3 regions of the Duganella sp. BJB1802 genome follow, and region 1 is predicted to be linked to each of the others. Evidence: predicted binding sites of a transcription regulator. Region 1 holds the regulator's gene; each other region holds the start of a gene.

What was found. Region 1 encodes sigma-54, which starts transcription at its own class of promoters, with help from an activator protein. Its sites were predicted from a motif close to TGGCANGNAANCTGCTTT; they were not measured.
Region 2: glnA (type I glutamate--ammonia ligase) is a predicted target of sigma-54. The motif match lies at 1,743-1,760, and genes of this name have one in related genera.
Region 3: HUX88_RS00515 (CmpA/NrtA family ABC transporter substrate-binding protein) is a predicted target of sigma-54. The motif match lies at 1,461-1,478, and genes of this name have one in related genera.

What each region holds. Positions count from the first base shown of each region.
Region 1 is NZ_JABWEF010000009.1:694-3,968, forward strand. Features, by position in the region: partial or broken gene HUX88_RS15385 (3-hydroxyisobutyryl-CoA hydrolase) at 1-162, opposite strand, end outside; gene hpf (ribosome hibernation-promoting factor, HPF/YfiA family) at 254-613, opposite strand; gene HUX88_RS15395 (RNA polymerase factor sigma-54) at 691-2,169, opposite strand; gene lptB (LPS export ABC transporter ATP-binding protein) at 2,175-2,927, opposite strand; gene lptA (lipopolysaccharide transport periplasmic protein LptA) at 2,930-3,275, opposite strand, start outside.
Region 2 is NZ_JABWEF010000003.1:14,445-17,719, reverse strand. Features, by position in the region: gene HUX88_RS05450 (TAXI family TRAP transporter solute-binding subunit) at 1-1,027, shown strand, start outside; gene HUX88_RS05445 (rhodanese-like domain-containing protein) at 1,031-1,489, opposite strand; gene glnA (type I glutamate--ammonia ligase) at 1,801-3,216, shown strand.
Region 3 is NZ_JABWEF010000001.1:100,736-104,010, forward strand. Features, by position in the region: gene can (carbonate dehydratase) at 1-631, shown strand, start outside; gene HUX88_RS00510 (ANTAR domain-containing response regulator) at 734-1,357, shown strand; gene HUX88_RS00515 (CmpA/NrtA family ABC transporter substrate-binding protein) at 1,740-2,912, shown strand; gene ntrB (nitrate ABC transporter permease) at 2,925-3,275, shown strand, end outside.

The sequences.
Region 1 (3,275 bases):
GCGGATGACGACTGCGGCGATGGCGCTGTCGTCGCGCCATGCCAGCAGCGCCTGCGTGATCGCGCGCACCATCGCCAGCGATAAAGAGTTCAAGGCCTTGGGCCGGTCCAGCGTGATGAAGCCGGTTCCGTTGCTGACGCTGGTGTGGACGTATTCGCTCATGAGGTCGCAGGATAGTGGTGAAAACCCTATTCTATGCGGGCGCAAAAAAGGGCGCCAGTGCGCCCTTAGTTTGATGGTGCCGAGGCCGTTGTTATAGGGCGGCGGCAGCGGGTTCGTAGCTATCCGGGAGATGCTTGATCGCATCGTGGCCGTGCTCTTGGACCTTGGCTTTGTACTTCATGACCTGCCGATCCAGCTTGTCGACCAAGGTGTCGATGGCGGCGTACAGGTCCTGCGACAGGCTTTCCACGTAGACGGTCTTGCCCGACATGCGCAGGTTGATTTCAGCCTTCTGGCGTTTCTCTTTCTCTTTAAGGTTATCTACGGTCAGGATGACAGCAATATCAATCACTTGATCAAAGTGGCGGGTGACGCGTTCCAGCTTGCTCTGCACGTATTCACGGATGGCAGAGGTCACTTCGAGATGATGTCCACTGATGGTGAGATTCATACACACTCCTAAAGATAATGTCGCTTCTTACGGTTAGTGCGGGGCCCATTGCCACCGGGCGCGCAGGAACCAAGTAACTACAAAGACTTGCGGAGACTGACTGGCGGGATCTTTAAAGCTTCGCGATATTTGGCAACAGTTCGTCGCGCAATCACCATGCCTTGTTCTCCCAGCATGTCCGCAATCTTACTGTCGGATAAAGGATTTTTCGGGTCTTCTGCTCCTGTCAATTGCACGATGAGTGCGCGTATCGCCGTCGAACTTGCTTCCCCCCCCGCTTCGGTGGCGACATGGCTACCAAAGAAATATTTCAACTCAAACATGCCATGCGGGGTCAGCATATATTTTTGAGTTGTTACACGAGAAATAGTGCTCTCGTGTAGACCCAGTGTATCAGCAATTTCGCGAAGCACAAGGGGGCGCATGGCAACCGCGCCATGGGAGAAAAAGTTCTTTTGTCGTTCTACTATCGCTTGTGCGACGCGCAAAATCGTGTCGAAACGCTGGCGCATATTCTTGATCAGCCACTTCGCTTCCTGCAGCTGCGCGCCCATCGCGCCCTCGCCTTTTCCCTGCTTGAGCAGGTTGGCGTACATGGCGTTCACGCGCAGGCGCGGCATGACGTCGTTGTTGAGGCTCACTTGCCAGCCGTTGCGCGCTTTTTTGACGATCACGTCCGGCACCACGTAGTCCGACACGTCCGACGCGAACGCCGAGCCCGGATGTGGATTGCACTGGCGGATGACGGTTTGTGCTTCGCGCAAATCCTCGTCGTCGCACACCAGCGCCTTCTTCAATTTGTTGAAGTCGCGCTGGGCGAACCAGGTCAGATGATTTTCCACGATGGCCAGCGCCATGCGCCGCGTCACCATCGGTATGCCCGGCAGGCGCTTGATCTGCAGCGCCAAACATTCGGACGCGTTGCGCGCGCCCACGCCCATCGGGTCGAAGCTTTGCAGCAGCGACAAGGCGGTGCGCAGCTCGTCGATGTCCACCTCCAGCTCCTCCGGCAGGCGGGCGTGGATCTCGTCCAGCGATTCCTCGAGGTAGCCGTTCTCGTCCAGCGCGTCGATGATCAGCTCGACCAGCGCGCGGTCGCGCATCTCCAGCACCGTCACGCGCATCTGCTCCATCAGGTGCTCGCGCAGCGTGCAGTGGCTGGCCTCGAGCTGCGGGCGCGAATCCTCGTCGTCGGGCGCCTTGCTGCGGCCGGCGTCGCTCCAGTCGACGTCGGCGTCGCTGCTGGTGCTCTCGGTGTCGGCGGCCGGGCCGTCGTAGTTGTCGGCGTCGGCGGCAGGCGCTTCCTGGGCGTTGGGCGGGCCTTCGGGCGGCGCGTCGCCGACCGGGGCTTGTTGGCTGATGGCGCCGTCCGACAGCAGCCGCAGCGAGCGGTCCAGCGGGTCGTCGAGGCGCTCCAGCAGCGGATTATCGGTCAGCAGCTGTTCCAGTTCCTGATGCAGCTCCAGCGTCGACAGTTGCAGCAGCCGGATCGACTGCTGCAGCTGAGGCGTCAGCGCGAGGTGCTGCGACGTGCGCAGTTGCAAAGACTGTTTCATGGGTTTTACATACGGAAGTGTTCACCCAGATACACGCGACGCACCGATTCGTTGGCGATGATGTCGTCTGGCCGGCCTGAAGCCAATACCGTGCCCTGGTTGATGATATATGCGCGGTCGCAGATGCCCAGCGTCTCGCGCACATTGTGATCGGTAATGAGGACGCCGATGCCGCGTTCCTTGAGGAAGCGCACGATGCGCTGGATCTCAATGACGGCGATCGGGTCGACCCCGGCGAATGGTTCGTCGAGCAGCACGAAGCGCGGGTTGGTCGCCAGTGCGCGCGCGATCTCCACGCGGCGGCGCTCGCCGCCCGAGAGCGACAGCGCCTGGTTCTCGCGCAGCTTTTCGATCTGCAAATCGGCCAGCAGGGTATTGAGCCGTTCATCAATGGCAGCCTTGGATAAAGGCTTGCCGTCCACTTTCTGAATTTCGAGGACGGCGCGGATATTTTCTTCCACCGTCAGCTTGCGGAACACCGACGCTTCCTGCGGCAGGTAGGACAAGCCGAGCGAGGCGCGGCGGTGGATGGGCAGCGAGGAGATGTCGGTGCCGCTGATGTCGATGCTGCCGGCGTCCGACGGCACCAGGCCGACGATCATGTAGAACGAGGTGGTCTTGCCGGCGCCGTTGGGGCCGAGCAGGCCCACCACTTCGCCGCATTCGACCTGCAGGGAGACGTCATGCACGACCTGGCGCTTGCCGTAGGTCTTTTGCAGGCCGCGTACGATCAGGGTGCTACCGCAGGATGGTTCCATGCTCACTTCTCCGTGGCCGGCGGCGTCGACGCGGCCGGCGTGGTTGCTGGCGCGGTGGCCGGCGCGGCCGGGCGGATGGTCGGCTGGATCACCATGGTGCCGCGGCCGGCGCCCGGCTTGCTCTCGCCGGTGACGGTGTTCTTCACGGCGAACTGTTCCTTGCGGCTGTCGTAGGAGATGAACTCGCCGTTGACCTCGTCGCTGAGGCGGCCCGCTTCGAGGCGACGCACCTTGGCCTTGGAGAACAGCTTGACCAGGTCGGTCTTGTTGCTGTATTCGATGCGCTCGGCCTCGCCCTCGACCCACTGGTCGCCGGCGCCGTCGCGCTTCTGGCGGAAGGTGGCCGGC
Region 2 (3,275 bases), on a different contig from region 1:
ACTGACTTCGCTGGGCAGCCTGTTTGTCGAGCCGCTGTGGCTGTTCCTGCGCGAGACCAAGGGCAAGCCGCCCATCACCCAGCTGACCCAGCTGCGGGGCATGAAGATCAACTACGGTCCCAAGGGCGCCGGCGCGCCGCGCCTGTTCCGTCAGGTGCTGGAACTGAACGGTGTCGAGAAGGGCGAGGTGGAGCGCTTCTCGCTGGCCAACACGCCGGCCACCGTGGAGCTGCTGGAGGGCCGCATCGACGGCCTGGTGTTCACCTCGGCGCCGGAAGCGCCGCTGATCCAGATGCTGCTGCAAACCCCCGGCATCAAGCTGTTCAATTTCAACCAGGCGGAAGCTTACGCGCGCAAGCTGCCGTTCCTGACGCATGTGGTGCTGCCGCAGGGGATCGTCGACCTGGGCCGCGACATCCCGGCCGAGGACTACAACCTGATCGCCCCGACCGCCACGCTGGTGGCGCGCGACGACCTGCATCCGGCGCTGGTGGACCTGTTCGTGCAGGCGGCCGCCAGCATCCACGGCGGCGCGGGATGGTTCTCGCAGCAGGGCCAGTTCCCGTCGGCCAAGTACACCGAGATCCCGGTCGACGCCGAGGCGGCCAAGTACTACAAGAGCGGCCCGCCGCTGCTGCAGCGCTACATGACGTTCTGGCTGGCCAATTTCCTCGACCGCATGTGGGTGGTGGTGGTGGCGCTGGGCGCGCTGATACTGCCGCTGTCCAAGGTGGTGCCGCCGCTGTATGTGTGGCGCATCCGTTCGCGCGTGTACCGCTGGTACGGCCAGCTGCGCGCGGTGGAGCAGGCGGTGGAGGAGGCGCCGGAGGATATCCGCATGCAGGTCTATGAGCGCCAGCTGGTGCGCCTGAACGAGATCGAGGACCTGGTCAACCAGGTGTCGATCCCGCTATCGTTCGCGGACGGCTTGTACGGCTTGCGCAGCCACATCCAGTTCGTGCGCAAGCGCATCCAGTTCCTGATGGGCGAGTCGGCGCCCGCACCGGACGAGGCCGCGGCGGTGTAGAACCTAGGCGCCGATCCAGGGCAGGTCGGCCTTGCACCAGCCGTTGATGTTCTTGCGGTGGCCGCGCTCGTCCTTCTCGCCCTCGAAGCCTTCGAGGATGTCGTAGCAGTGCTGGTAGCCGTGCTCGGTTGCCAGCTTGGCGGCGCTGCGCGAGCGCACGCCTGAACGGCACAGGAACAGGATCACCTGGTCCTTGCGCGCCACCGAATTCAACTGCTCGATGAATTCATGGTTGGCGATCCCGCCCGGATACAGGTTCCACTGCACCGCACCATGTTGGGCCTCCGGTATCGCCACCCGGCCGACCCAGTCGCGCTCCGCATGGGTGCGTACATCGACCAGCTTGACCGCGTTGTCCGCGCTGACCAGCTCATACGCTTCCTGCGGCGTCACGGCGCCGGCATAGGGCCAGTCTTTGCTGCGGCTGCGCGCCAGCGCAAGAATCTCGTCTATTTTGCTCATGTCATGTTCCAGGAATAAGTTTGAGTTTATTATAGGCCTCCTGCGCACGCACCACACGCAGGCGCACCAAAGCCGTGCAATTTTTGGAAAATTCCTCGAAATGCACAAATGCGGTGCAAAATCTCGAATATGCACCGGGTTGGTGCGGTATTGAGCTGCCTCAAATAGCATCACTTGGGCTCCCCCGTGAATTTTAGATTCATTTGGCGGCGAGTTCAAAGACGCTATCGACACAAGCCCCGGAACTTTGGGCTGGCACGGATACTGCTTACCAATGGCGCACGAGCCCCACATTCCTTTAGGAGATACGCATGGCAATGACAGCCGCAGAAGTTCTGAAAATGGTCCAGGAAAACGAAGTCAAATTCGTTGATTTCCGTTTCGCCGACACCCGTGGTAAAGAACAGCACGTCACCGTGCCTGTGTCGCACTTCGACATCGACAAGTTCGAATCGGGCCACGCCTTCGACGGTTCCTCGATCGCCGGCTGGAAAGGCATCGAAGCTTCGGACATGATTCTGCTGCCAGATCCAAACACCGCGAACATCGACCCGTTCATGGAAGAGACCACCCTGTTCATGCAGTGCGACGTGATCGAACCGTCGGACGGCAAGGGTTACGACCGCGATCCACGCTCCATCGCCAAGCGCGCTGAAGCCTACCTGAAATCGTCCGGCATGGGCGACACCGCCTACTTCGGCCCAGAACCAGAGTTCTTCATCTTCGACAGCGTGCGCTGGAAGATCGACATGTCCGGCTGCTTCGTCAAGATCGATTCCGACGAAGCCTCGTGGTCGACCGACAAGGAAATCGAAGGCGGCAACAGCGGCCATCGTCCGACCGTCAAGGGCGGCTACTTCCCAGTGCCACCGGTCGACAGCTTCCAGGACATGCGTTCGGAAATGTGCCTGATCCTCGAATCGCTGGGCATCCCGGTCGAAGTGCACCACCACGAAGTGGCCGGCGCCGGCCAGAACGAAATCGGCACCAAGTTCTCGACCCTGGTCGAGCGCGCCGACTGGACCCAGAACCTGAAATACGTGGTCTGGAACGTGGCCCACAGCTACGGCAAGACCGCCACCTTCATGCCTAAGCCTATCGTTGGCGACAACGGTTCCGGCATGCACGTGCACCAGTCGATCTGGAAAGACGGCGTCAACCTGTTCGCCGGCGACGGCTATGCAGGCCTGTCGGAAACCGCGCTGTTCTACATCGGCGGCATCATCAAGCACGCCAAGGCGCTGAACGCGATCACCAACCCAGGCACCAACTCGTACAAGCGTCTGGTTCCAGGCTTCGAAGCACCGGTCAAGCTGGCGTACTCGGCCCGTAACCGTTCGGCCTCGATCCGTATTCCACACGTGGCCAATCCAAAAGGCCGCCGTATCGAAACCCGCTTCCCGGATCCACTGGCCAACGTGTACCTGTGCTTCGCCGCGCTGCTGATGGCCGGCCTGGACGGTATCGCCAACAAGATCCATCCGGGCGAGGCAGCATCGAAAGATCTGTACCACCTGCCGCCGGAAGAAGACGCGCTGATCCCAACCGTGTGCTCGTCGCTGGAAGAGGCACTGGACGCACTGAACAAAGACCGCGAGTTCCTGACCCGTGGCGGCGTGTTCAGCGATTCCATGATCGACGCCTACATCGAACTGAAAATGCAGGACGTCCAGCGCATGCGCATGACGACCCACCCTGCCGAGTTCGACATGTACTACTCGCTGTAATAGCAACGCATCGGCCACGCCGGTGCCTGTAGCGCAGCAAAAAACGCGGGGCGAGCCGA
Region 3 (3,275 bases), on a different contig from region 1:
CAACAACCGCCGCTGGGCCGAATCGGAAGTCGAGCGCGACCCGGACTTCTTCAACCGCCTGGCGCAGCAAGCCTCGCCGGAATACCTGTGGATAGGCTGCTCGGACAGCCGGGTGCCGGCGAACGAGCTGCTGGGCCTGGCGCCTGGCGACGTTTTCGTCCACCGCAACATCGCCAACGTGGTGGTGCATTCGGACCTGAACGCGCTGTCGGTGCTGCAGTTCGCGATCGACGTGCTGAAGGTGAAGCACGTGATCATCGTCGGCCACTACGGCTGCAAGGGCGTGCACGCGGCGATGACCGGCACGCGCGTCGGCCTGGCCGACAACTGGCTGCGCCACGTGCAGGACGTGCATCAGAAGCACGAGCGCTACCTGGGCGACGTCCTGACCAGCAAGCTGCGCGCCGAGCGCATGTGCGAGCTCAACGTGGTGGAGCAGGTCTCCAACGTCTGCCAGACCACCATCGTGCAGGACGCATGGGACCGTGGCCAGGATGTCACGGTGCACGGCTGGGTCTACGGCCTGAAGGACGGCAAGCTGCACGACCTGGAAATGACCGTCGCCGCCGCCCACGAACTGGCGCCACGCGTGGCCAAGCGCCTGGGCGTGTACGAGGCGGACCTGGGCTGACCAGCGTTGCCGCTGGCGGAGAGGCCGCTTTGTGCCGTAGAATGGATTGATTCTTGCTTGCAGTAAGGCCATGAACTCTCTTCCATACTCCGCATGACGACCATGAAACACCTACGTATCGTGGTCGTCAACACCATCATCCTCGCCGGCGACGAGGATGACGAGGCGCTGCGCGCGCAGGCCGAGCGGGCCCGCGCGCTGCGCATCGGCCTGCTGGAGGCGGGCTACGACATCGTCGCCTCGCTGCCGCCGGACATGTACCTGCCCGAGCGCATCGCCCAGCTGCAGCCCGACATGATCATCGTCGACGCCGAATCCGACGCGCGCGACGTGCTGGAGCACATCGTCATCGCCACCCGCGACGAGCGCCGCCCCATCGTCATGTTCACCGAGAGCGACGACACCGAGAGCATGGAGGCCGCCATGGCGGCCGGCGTGTCGGCCTACATCGTGGCCGGCCTGCAGAGCGACCGCATCAAGCCGGTGCTGCAGGTGGCGCTGGCGCGCTTCAAGCGCGAGCAGAAGCTGCTGGACGAACTGTCCGACACCAAGAGCAAGCTGGCCGAGCGCAAGATCATCGAGCGCGCCAAGGGCCTGTTAATGGAGCGCCAACGTTTCAGCGAAGAGCAGGCCTACCAAAAGCTGCGCAGCATGGCCATGAGCAAGAACCTCAAGCTGTCCGAGGTGGCCCAGCGCATCATCGACGTCGAAGATTTATTGGGCTGACGCCCGTCCAAAATGATGCACCGCGCAATCGCGGTGCGTTTTCTGCGCCATCACACGGCGCTCCGATCCGCCCCATCCCCCTGGCTTTCCCCTGCAAACTTGCTGGCATGGACATTGCATAGCCTGTAAGCAAGCGCAACGGTGCGCTTGATGTACCTCGCCAACGGCGGTGAGGTCCACCAGACAACGACGTCTACACACGTGAATCCGTTCACGCTGGGTAGACTTTTTTTTTGCCGTTTTGTTCTGCTGACTACATAAGGGATTTGCGATGGAATATGAAAAGCCACGAGCAGGGAACGACCTGCCATCCGATGCGAACGTTGTGAACACCAAGCGTCGGCAGATCATTCATGGCGCAGGTCTTGTAGCGGGGGGAAGCATGTTGGGATTGGCAACGGGTGGCGTGTGGGCGGCGGGTTCGGACAAGCCGGAGAAGGAAGAAATCAAGATCGGCTTCATTCCGCTGACCGACTGCGCGTCGGTGGTGATGGCCTCGGTGCTGGGCTTCGACAAGAAGTACGGCGTCAAGTTCGTGCTGAGCAAGGAGGCCTCGTGGGCCGGCGTGCGCGACAAGCTGGCCAACGGCGACCTGGACGCGGCCCATGTGCTGTACGGCCTGCTGTACGGCGTGCAGATGGGGATCGGCGGCCAGAAGAAGGACATGGCGGTGCTCATGGGCCTGAACAACAACGGCCAGGCCATCACGCTGTCGAAGAAGCTGGCCGACAAGGGCGCGGTGGACGGCGCCTCGCTGGCCAAGCTGATGCAGACCGACAAGCGCGAATACACCTTCGCCCAGACCTTCCCGACCGGCACCCACGCGATGTGGCTGTACTACTGGCTGGCCGCCAACGGCATCAACCCGATGAAGGACGCCAAGGTCATCACCGTGCCGCCGCCGCAGATGGTGGCCAATATGCGGGTCGGGAACATGGACGGCTTCTGCGTGGGCGAGCCGTGGGGCCACCGCGCCATCATGGACGGCGTGGGCATCACCGCCACCACCACCCAGGACATCTGGAAGGACCACCCGGAGAAGGTGCTCGGCTCGACGCTGGAATTCGCCAAGAAGCACCCGAACACCTGCCGCGCGATGATGGCCGCCATCCTCGACGCCGGCAAATGGATCGACGCCTCGCTGGCCAACAAGAACAAGATGGCCGAGGTGATCGCCGACAAATCCTACGTCAACACCAGCAAGGACGCGATCGACCAGCGCATCATGGGCCGCTACCAGAATGGCTTGGGCAAGACCTGGGACGACCAGAACTACATGAAGTTCTACAACGACGGCGCGGTCAACTTCCCGTATCTGTCGGACGGCATGTGGTTCATGACGCAGCACCGCCGCTGGGGCCTGCTGAAGGACGATCCGGATTACCTGGCCGTGGCCACCGCGGTCAACCAGATCGATTTGTACAAGGACGCCGCGGCGATGACCAAGACACCGGTGCCGAAAAGCCCGCTGCGCACGTCGAAGCTGATGGATGGTTCCGTTTGGGACGGCAAGAACCCGAAAGCGTTCGCCGCCTCGTTCAAGATCAAAGCCTGATGAGGGAATGCCATGAACGCCATGCTCCAACCTGAAAGCGCCGCGCCGGTCGCGGCACCGGCACCGGGCGCGGTGCGCCGTCCGCGCCGCCCGCTGGCCGCCAACGCGTCGACGCGCGCGCGGCAGCAGGTATCGGCCACCGCGATGAAGATCGTCGCGCCATTGCTGGGCGCCGCGCTGCTGGTGCTGGTCTGGCAGATCATCACCATCAACAACAGCAGCTTTCCGACTCCGCTGGTGACCCTGCAGGAAGCGGTCAAGCTGTTCTCCGATCCGTTCTACAGCAAAAGCCCGAACGACCAGGGCATAGGCTGGAACGTGCTCGCCTCGCTGCAGCGCGTTGCGGTGGGCTTCGGGCTGGCC